DNA from 2 places in the Kosakonia cowanii JCM 10956 genome. Region 1 is predicted to be linked to the other one. Evidence: predicted binding sites of a transcription regulator. Region 1 holds the regulator's gene; the other holds the start of a gene.
What was found. The regulator CRP, encoded in region 1, controls carbon source genes, mostly activating them, when cyclic AMP is high. The targets are predictions, from matches to a motif close to ATGTGANNNNNNTCACAT.
Positions count from the first base shown of each region.

Region 2: BWI95_RS03895 (YjcB family protein) is a predicted target of CRP. The motif match lies at 2,076-2,093, and genes of this name have one in related genera.

Region 1 covers NZ_CP019445.1:2,083,216-2,087,677, reverse strand. The annotation lists gene BWI95_RS09675 (hydrolase) at 1-283, shown strand, start outside; gene BWI95_RS09670 (YheU family protein) at 280-498, shown strand; gene BWI95_RS09665 (phosphoribulokinase) at 553-1,422, shown strand; gene BWI95_RS09660 (OsmC family protein) at 1,453-1,857, opposite strand; gene crp (cAMP-activated global transcriptional regulator CRP) at 2,167-2,799, shown strand; gene BWI95_RS09650 (YccS/YhfK family putative transporter) at 2,848-4,462, shown strand, end outside.
Region 2 covers NZ_CP019445.1:843,740-848,201, reverse strand. The annotation lists gene BWI95_RS03905 (ABC transporter permease) at 1-822, shown strand, start outside; gene BWI95_RS03900 (ABC transporter permease) at 819-1,640, shown strand; gene BWI95_RS03895 (YjcB family protein) at 1,677-1,958, opposite strand; gene BWI95_RS03890 (EAL domain-containing protein) at 2,737-4,308, shown strand; gene soxS (superoxide response transcriptional regulator SoxS) at 4,310-4,462, opposite strand, start outside.

The DNA.
Region 1 (4,462 bases):
AATCCACGGCTTCGACGATGCACTTGATTACTATCGCCGCTGTAGCGCTATGCCGCTGCTGCCGCAGATTCGTAAACCGACGCTTATCATTCACGCCAAGGATGATCCGTTTATGGATCATCACGTCATCCCCGATCTTGCGCAATTACCCGCTAATATTGAGTATCAACTGACGGAACATGGCGGGCACGTCGGCTTTGTCGGCGGCACGCTGCGTCGCCCGGAGATGTGGCTTGAAACGCGCATTCCGGACTGGTTATCCGCTTATCTGGGAGCATCATGATTATTCCGTGGCAAGAACTCGACGCCGACACGCTCGACAATCTGATTGAGAGCTTTGTCTTGCGCGAAGGCACCGATTATGGTGAACATGAGCGTTCGCTTGAACAAAAGGTCGCCGACGTAAAACGGCAATTGCAGCGCGGCGAGGCCGTTCTGGTATGGTCAGAACTGCACGAAACGGTGAATATTATGCCGCGCGGACAGTTCCACGAATAACCGGACGCCGGGCGGCTTTGATACTGAACAACAGCTTTTCTTCAGGGAGTTGCTATGTCCGCCAAACATCCGGTCATCGCCGTCACTGGCTCCAGCGGCGCGGGAACCACCACCACCAGCCTCGCCTTCCGTAAGATTTTCGCCCAGCTCAACATGCATGCGGCGGAGGTGGAAGGCGACAGCTTCCATCGTTATACCCGTCCGGAAATGGATATGGCGATCCGCAAAGCCCGCGATCTCGGGCGGCATATCAGCTACTTTGGCCCGGAAGCGAACGATTTCGGCCTGCTGGAGCAGACCTTCAGCGAGTATGGCCAGAGCGGCCAGGGCCAGGCGCGCAAATATCTCCACACCTATGATGAAGCCGTGCCGTGGAATCAGGTGCCAGGAACTTTTACCCCCTGGCAACCACTGCCGGAACCAACCGATGTGTTGTTCTACGAAGGGCTGCACGGCGGAGTGGTGACGCCGCAGCATGATGTGGCGCGCCACGTTGATCTGCTGGTGGGCGTGGTGCCTATCGTTAACCTGGAGTGGATCCAGAAGATGATCCGCGACACCAGCGAGCGCGGCCACTCCCGGGAAGCGGTGATGGATTCGGTGGTGCGCTCAATGGAAGATTACATCAACTACATCACGCCGCAGTTTTCCCGCACCCATCTCAACTTCCAGCGCGTTCCCACTGTCGATACCTCAAACCCCTTCGCCGCCAAAGGCATTCCTTCTCTGGATGAGAGCTTTGTGGTCATTCACTTCCGCAATCTGGAGGGGATCGATTATCCGTGGCTGCTGGCAATGTTGCAGGGATCGTTTATCTCACATATGGATACGCTGGTGGTGCCGGGCGGCAAAATGGGGCTGGCGATGGAGCTGATTATGACGCCGCTGGTGCAGCGGCTGATGGAAGGCAAAAAGATTAAATAACCCGGCGGAAAGCGCCGCCGGGCGGGCTAATCAGGCCTCGATCACCTCGAAGGAGTGGGTAATCTTGACCGCTTTTTCCAGCATCAGCGCCACGGAGCAGTACTTCTCAGCCGAGAGATCGACCGCGCGGGAGACGGCAGCGTCTTTCAGTGCTTTGCCAGTAACGATGAAGTGCAGGTTGATATGGGTAAAGTAGCGCGGCGCTTCTTCCCGGCGCTCGGAGGTCAGCTTCACTTCGCAGTCGGTCACGTCATGACGCCCTTTTTGCAGGATCGACACCACGTCGATGGCGCTGCACCCACCGGCGGCCATTAAGACCATCTCCATCGGGCTGGGAGCTTTGTCCCCGGAGTTGCCATCCATCAGGATTTGGTGGCCGGAAGCGGACTCACCAAGGAACGTTAACCCTTCAACCCATTTCACTCGTGCCTGCATGTTCATCACTCCGGTATGGCAAATTTTTTCACAGATTACGCGTACATAACAAAACGCGCAACGGAAGGCGACCTGCGTCATGCTGAAGCGAGACACCAGGAGACAGGCGCCAAAAGCTATGCTAAAACAGTCTACATGCTACAGAGAAACATTGACGTTACGAATGTACGCAAGGGATATCATACATTAGAGACCGCAGATGTCGCTGACGGTCCACTTCCCGGGATTTGGGAAGCTTTGATTGCAACCCCAGAAGCTGAATGATTCACGCCGTTTCTGGAGCCAGCTTATAACAGAGGATAATCGCGCATGGTGCTTGGCAAACCGCAAACAGACCCGACTCTCGAATGGTTCTTGTCTCATTGCCATATTCATAAGTACCCGTCGAAGAGCACGCTGATTCACCAGGGTGAAAAAGCGGAAACGCTGTATTACATCGTTAAAGGCTCAGTGGCAGTGCTCATCAAGGATGAAGAGGGTAAAGAGATGATCCTCTCTTACCTCAACCAGGGCGATTTTATTGGTGAACTGGGCCTGTTTGAAGAAGGTCAGGAGCGTAGCGCCTGGGTTCGCGCCAAGACCGCCTGTGAAGTGGCGGAGATCTCCTACAAAAAATTCCGTCAGCTTATCCAGGTGAATCCGGATATTCTGATGCGCCTCTCCTCGCAGATGGCGCGCCGCCTGCAGGTGACCTCGGAGAAAGTCGGCAACCTGGCGTTCCTCGACGTGACCGGCCGTATTGCTCAGACTCTGCTGAACCTGGCGAAACAGCCGGACGCGATGACCCACCCGGACGGTATGCAAATTAAAATTACCCGTCAGGAGATCGGTCAGATCGTCGGTTGCTCCCGCGAAACGGTTGGCCGCATTCTGAAAATGCTCGAAGATCAAAACCTGATCTCTGCCCACGGTAAAACTATCGTCGTCTACGGTACGCGTTAATCTGCAAAATGGCGCATCGCTTATGCGGTGCGCCGTTTTTGTTTTCCCATGTGGCGCAGGCTGATTTATCACCCCGAAATCAACTACGCACTGCGACAAACGCTGGTGTTATGCCTGCCTGTGGCGGTTGGGCTGCTGCTCGGCCATCTGCAACAGGGTCTACTCTTCTCGCTGGTTCCCGCCTGCTGCAATATCGCGGGCCTCGATACCCCGCATAAACGCTTCTTCAAACGCCTGATTATCGGCGGCTCGCTGTTTGCCGGCTGTAGCCTGGCGGTGCAGCTTCTGCTGGCGGAAAATCTTCCCCTGCCGGTGATCATGACAGTGTTAACCCTGCTGCTCGGCGTAACGGGCGAAATCAGCACGCTGCATGGTCGCCTGCTGCCGGCCTCGCTGATCGCCGCCATCTTTACCCTCAGCCTCGCCGGGAACATGCCGGTGTGGGAGCCGCTGCTGATCTACACCCTCGGTACCTTGTGGTACGGGCTGTTTAACTGGTTCTGGTTCTGGCTGTGGCGCGAACAGCCGCTGCGTGAATCTCTCAGCTTGCTCTACCGACAACTGGCGGACTATTGCGAAGCGAAATATAGCCTGTTAACCCAGCACATCGATCCGGAAACCGCGCTGCCGCCGCTGCTCGACCGCCAGCAGAAAGCGGTGGATCTGATTAGCCAGTGTTACCAGCAGTTGCATATGCTGGCGGCCAATCAGAACAACGATTACAAGCGCCTGCTGCGCGTCTTTCAGGTCGCGCTGGATCTGCAGGAGCATATCTCTGTCAGCCTGCATCAGCCGGAAAAGGTGCAGAAGCTTGTCGAGCGAACCCATGCCGAGCAGGTGATTCGCTGGAATGCGCAAACCGTCGCGGCTCGTCTGCGCGTGCTGGCAGATGACATTCTCTATCACCGCTACCCGACCCGCTTCACCATGGAGAAGCAGGTCGGTGCGCTGGAAAAAATTGCCCGTCAGCATCCTGATAATCCGGTTGGGCAGTTTTGCGCCTGGCACTTTAGCCGCATCGCCCGCGTGCTGCGCACCCAGCGCCCGCTCTATATTCGCGATTTGATGGAGGATAAGCAGGAGCGCCTGCCGCTGATCCCGGCGCTAAAAAGCTATCTGTCACTGAAATCGGCCGCTCTGCGCAATGCGGCGCGCATCAGCGTGATGCTCAGTATCGCCAGCCTGATGGGCAGCGCATTAAATCTGCCGAAACCTTACTGGATCATGATGACGGTGATGGTGGTGACGCAGAACGGTTATGGCGCGACCCGCGTACGCATTGTGAACCGTGCCGCCGGTACGCTGGCGGGGCTGGTGGTGGCGGGTATGACGCTGCACTTTCATGTGCCGCTCGGGTTTACGCTGGCAGCGATGCTGATGATCACCCTAAGTAGCTATTTGATTATCCGCAAAAGCTACGGCTGGGCGACGGTCGGTTTCACGATTACAGCGGTCTATACCTTGCAAATCCTGACGCTCAATGGCGACCAGTTTATTCTCGCCCGGCTTGTCGATACGCTGATTGGCTGCCTGATTGCCTTCGGCGGGATGGTGTGGCTGTGGCCGCAGTGGCAGAGCGGCCTGCTGCGCCAGAATGCGCACGATGCGCTGGAGGCCTATCAGGATGCGATTCGCCTGATCCTCAGCAACAACCCGGAAGCGA
Region 2 (4,462 bases), 1.2 Mb from region 1:
ATGAAATCCCTTTTGCTGGTTGGCCCGGCAACGCTGACCATCGCGGTTTTGTTTCTCTGGCCGCTCGGCTATTCGCTGATCTCGGCTTTTACCGACGAGACCCATGCGTTAACGCTGGCGCACTTTGCGAAGATGTTCTCGCTCTACTCCAGCGATATCCTGTTTACGGTGATCATTGTGCTGGTGTCGCTGGCGATCCTCGCACTGCTGTCGATAACGATTTCCGCCATCATCGTGCTCTCACCCTGGCAGGGTATTGTCCGGGCGCTCGCTTTTCTCTACCGCCTGCCGCTCTTTATTCCCTTTATCGTTACGGCGCAGATGATGCGTACCTTTCTGGCGAAAAACGGTCTGATGAACAATGCGCTGGTGGCCGCCGGGCTGTTAACGCCGACAGAGACCACCTCGCTGCTCGGCTGGAGCGGGATCATTATTACTTTCGTCTGGAAACAGATGGCCTTCTCAACCCTGCTGATTTGCGGGGCGATGGCGGCGGTCGATCGCAGCCATATTCTGGCAGCTCAAAACCTCGGCGCGTCGCGCGTTCGTATCCTGTTGGACATTATTTTGCCGCAGGTTTTACCGACTATCGGCGTGGCGATGGTGCTCTCGACCGTGACGATGATGTCGGTACTTTCGGTACCGTTGATGATTGGCACCGGCACGCCGACCATGATGACGGTGGATATGGCTTTTCGCGTCAACTCGTACGGTGATTACCCGGTCGCCAACGCGATGGGCGTGATCTCTTATCTGATTTGCGCCGCGCTGTCGTGGTTCTATTTACGCCATACGCTGCGGGCAAAAGGGGAGCAGGCATGAACAGGTTACGGCAAAAAATTCGCGGCAGCTTTCTTTTACAAACGCTGCTGCTCACCTTCCTGGTGCTGGCGCTGTTTGGCCCGCTGCTTAATTTACTGATCTGGACGGTGGCGGAGAGCTGGTTTTTCCCCCATGCGCTGCCGAGCCAGTGGGGTCTGAAGTACTGGAACCAGGTATTTAGCCCCTATAGCGACATCTCCGGTTCACTGGGGGTAAGCGTGCTGATTGCGCTGCTGTCGGTGCTGGTCTGTCTGCTGATTTCGGTGCCGGCGGGTTACGCGCTTGCGCAGCGAGGAATGCCGTGGCGCGCCTTCTTTATGCTGCTCTTTTTGATTCCGCAGGCCTTTCCGAATTTAACGGTCTATATGAATGTGGCGCGGCTTTTTTATCAGTGGGGATTAAACGGCACGATTGCCGGGGTGGTGCTGGTGCACAGCGTGCATGGGTTGATCTACTCAATCTGGATCAGCGTTGCGGCGTTTTCGTCACTCGATCCGCTGCTGGCGAGGGCATCGCGCAATCTGGGTGCCGGGCCGCTCTATACCTTTTTCCACATTACTCTGCCGCAGGCGGCGCCAGGGTTGATTGCGGCGAGTATCTTCGTCTTTCTGGAGTCGCTGGATGAGTTCACCGCCACCTTTTTTGTCGGCGCGCCGGATATCACCACCTTGCCGATCCTGCTCTATACCGCCAGCATGTCCGGGAATTATCAGATCTCGTCGATTACCGCGCTGATCCTGTTAGTGCCGTCGGTGCTCTTTATGCTGGTTATTCAGAAATTTATGCGCCCGGAGATGCTGTCAAAGCTGGGGAAATAGCGCTTTGCTGGGGGGATCATCCGGGCCGGCTGCTTATCAGGTCATCACCATCGGCCACTCTGGCGGTGCGTTGCGGGTCATCTCTTCCCACACCGACGCAAAGTGTTGCCAGATTTTGGCGAAATCCATCACCGACAGGCCAAGCAGGCCGGTGGCAAACCAGCAGGCGGCTGCCAGCCCCATGCCGCTGCTGATCACCGCAAGCCCAAAGTAATCTGAACGGCGAAAACGAATGTTCAGCGTACTGGCCATAAACATTAAAAGTGCGCTCAATAACTGCCAGCGGAACAGCACCACGCTGGTGGTAAGGGTTGCCATCTTACTATCCTCAGGAGAATCAAACACCTGGCGAGCAAAGGCCTGCGCAGCGCGCGAAAGCAGTTGTCCGTCGGGTTAACACAACAATGTAAAAGTGGGGTTCCGCATACACGGAATTTGTGAACTCTATCACATTTGCTGTTTTATTCACCAGTACAAAAAGAGAGCTTTTTTAGTTTTTTAAGTCGGCAAAAAGCGGGTCGCAACATTATCGTCGCCGGGTGAGATCGCGCACATTGAATATTTTTATTTAACTTACTCTTGCCGGGAAATAAAAAATAAATTTTACATAAGCGCAGCAATAAAACGACAAAATCGCGATAACCGTGGTCATGAGGATGTTCTGATTGTGGAAACGCGCCACCTTATAAATTGCCCTGTTTTTCGCCAGATAATTAAGCCTGCTTATATTATTAAGCGTGAGTACATTATGACTTAACTATTAAGCACCGGTTTATGCTATGGCTACTTTTAGCCGGATATTTGAGTGAAAAATAGCCAATGTCGGCACTCTATTACCTATATGGTCACTCCCTCTTATTCCCGGTCGTTTCGCCTTAGGGAACGGCAGGACGAAATATTTAGTTAAATATAAAACCAGGGGCACACTTTTAGTTTGCCTTACGGTGGAATATTCTCAGCATCGTTAAATATCAGGATCCGGAAGAGAAAAGTCAGTTGCTAATGATCAGGGTTTGATGCAACGTAATCACCTGTTTCTAAAAGCCTCCTGCCCAACAATATAAAAGGCACATAAAATGCATGGATTTCGGCGGACATGAAGCTCAGTGTGCCTCATAAAATGCTCAGAATTAGCGGAATGATACTGGTGGTTCTTATCCCGGTAATGATCTCGCTATGGGTTGCGCATATCCATGCCGTAAAAGAGACGCGCACGCACCTGCGCGCATTTGCCCGCCAGGCGCTGAATAAAACCGATCTTGTTATCCAGCAGGCAGATAGCGTACGCCGCGCGGCAGAAAACTATCGCGGCACGCCGTGTACGCCGCAACATCGCGACGTGATGCTTAATATTGTTCATGGCAGCCAGTATGTCGCCGATCTTATTTATGCCCAGGGCAACCACTTTTTATGTTCCAGCGCCGTTACCCCCGCGCAATCGTATGCTATTTCACCAGCGGATTATGAAGGGAAGCATGGCACGGCGCTCTATTACTATCGCGACACCCCTTTTTATGCTGGCTATAAAATGGTCTACGTGCAGCGGGGAAATTATGTCGCGGTGATTAACCCGCTGACCTATAGCGATGTGACATCAGACGATCCGCGTTTAGCGTATGGCGTTTACGATACGCGCTCCGGCGGCTTTTTCTCGCTCAGTAAGAACGCGCGCCTGAAGACCTTTGCATCGCTAATCCACCGCCAGGATAGCTCTTTCTTACTGGGCGATCGCTTCTATACCATTGCGTATGCACCCTCACGGCCTATCGCCATTATTGTTTCGACGTCGCGCGAAAACTATTTCCACTCCCTTTACCGGCAGGCGGTCTTTACGCTGCCGTTAGGGATGGTCTGTAGTGCGCTGATCTTTTTTATCTGGACGCGAACACGGCGGGAAATTACCTCCCCACGCCGCAGGCTCCACCGCGCTTTAACCCGTCGTCAGCTTCGCCTTCATTACCAACCTATTATTGATATTAAAAACGGTACCTGCGTTGGCGCCGAGGCGCTATTGCGCTGGCCGGGTTTTAACGGTCAGGTGATGAGCCCGACGGAGTTTATTCCGCTGGCGGAAAAAGAGGGCATGATTGAGCGCGTGACGGATTATGTCGTCGATGAGGTATTCAATGATTTAGGGGATTTTCTGGCGGTGGTGCCGAATCTCTATATTTCCATCAACCTGTCGGCCTCTGACTTCCACTCGTCGCGCTTAATTTCGCTGATTGCCAACAAAGCGCGCGACTATGCGGTGCGCGCCGAGCAGATCAAAATTGAAGTGACCGAGCGTGGCTTTATCGATGTGCCAAAAACCACGCCGGTGATCCAGGCGTTTCGCCAGGCGGGGTATGAAGTGGCGATCGATGATTTCGGCACCGGCTACTCCAACCTGCACAACCTCTACTCGCTGAACGTCGATATCCTGAAGATCGACAAATCCTTTATCGACACGCTCTCCACTAACAGCACCAGCCACTTAATTGCGGAACATATTATTGATATGGCGCAGAGCTTGCGGCTGAAGATCATTGCGGAAGGGGTGGAGACGGCAGAGCAGGTCGCCTGGCTGCTTAAGCGCGGCGTGCAGTTTTGCCAGGGGTGGCACTTTGCGAAAGCGCTGCCGCCGCAGGAGTTTAAACGCTGGGTGCAGCAGCCGCCTTCGCTAAAGTGAGTTACGCCTGGTGGCGATAGTCGCTTGGCGTACGATCAAACTCGCGGCGGAAGACGCGCGAAAAAGTTTGCTGCGAGACGTAACCCAAATCCATCGCAATATCAAAAATCGGCCGTTTAGTGGTGCGCAGCGCTTCGGCGGCCAGCAGCAGACG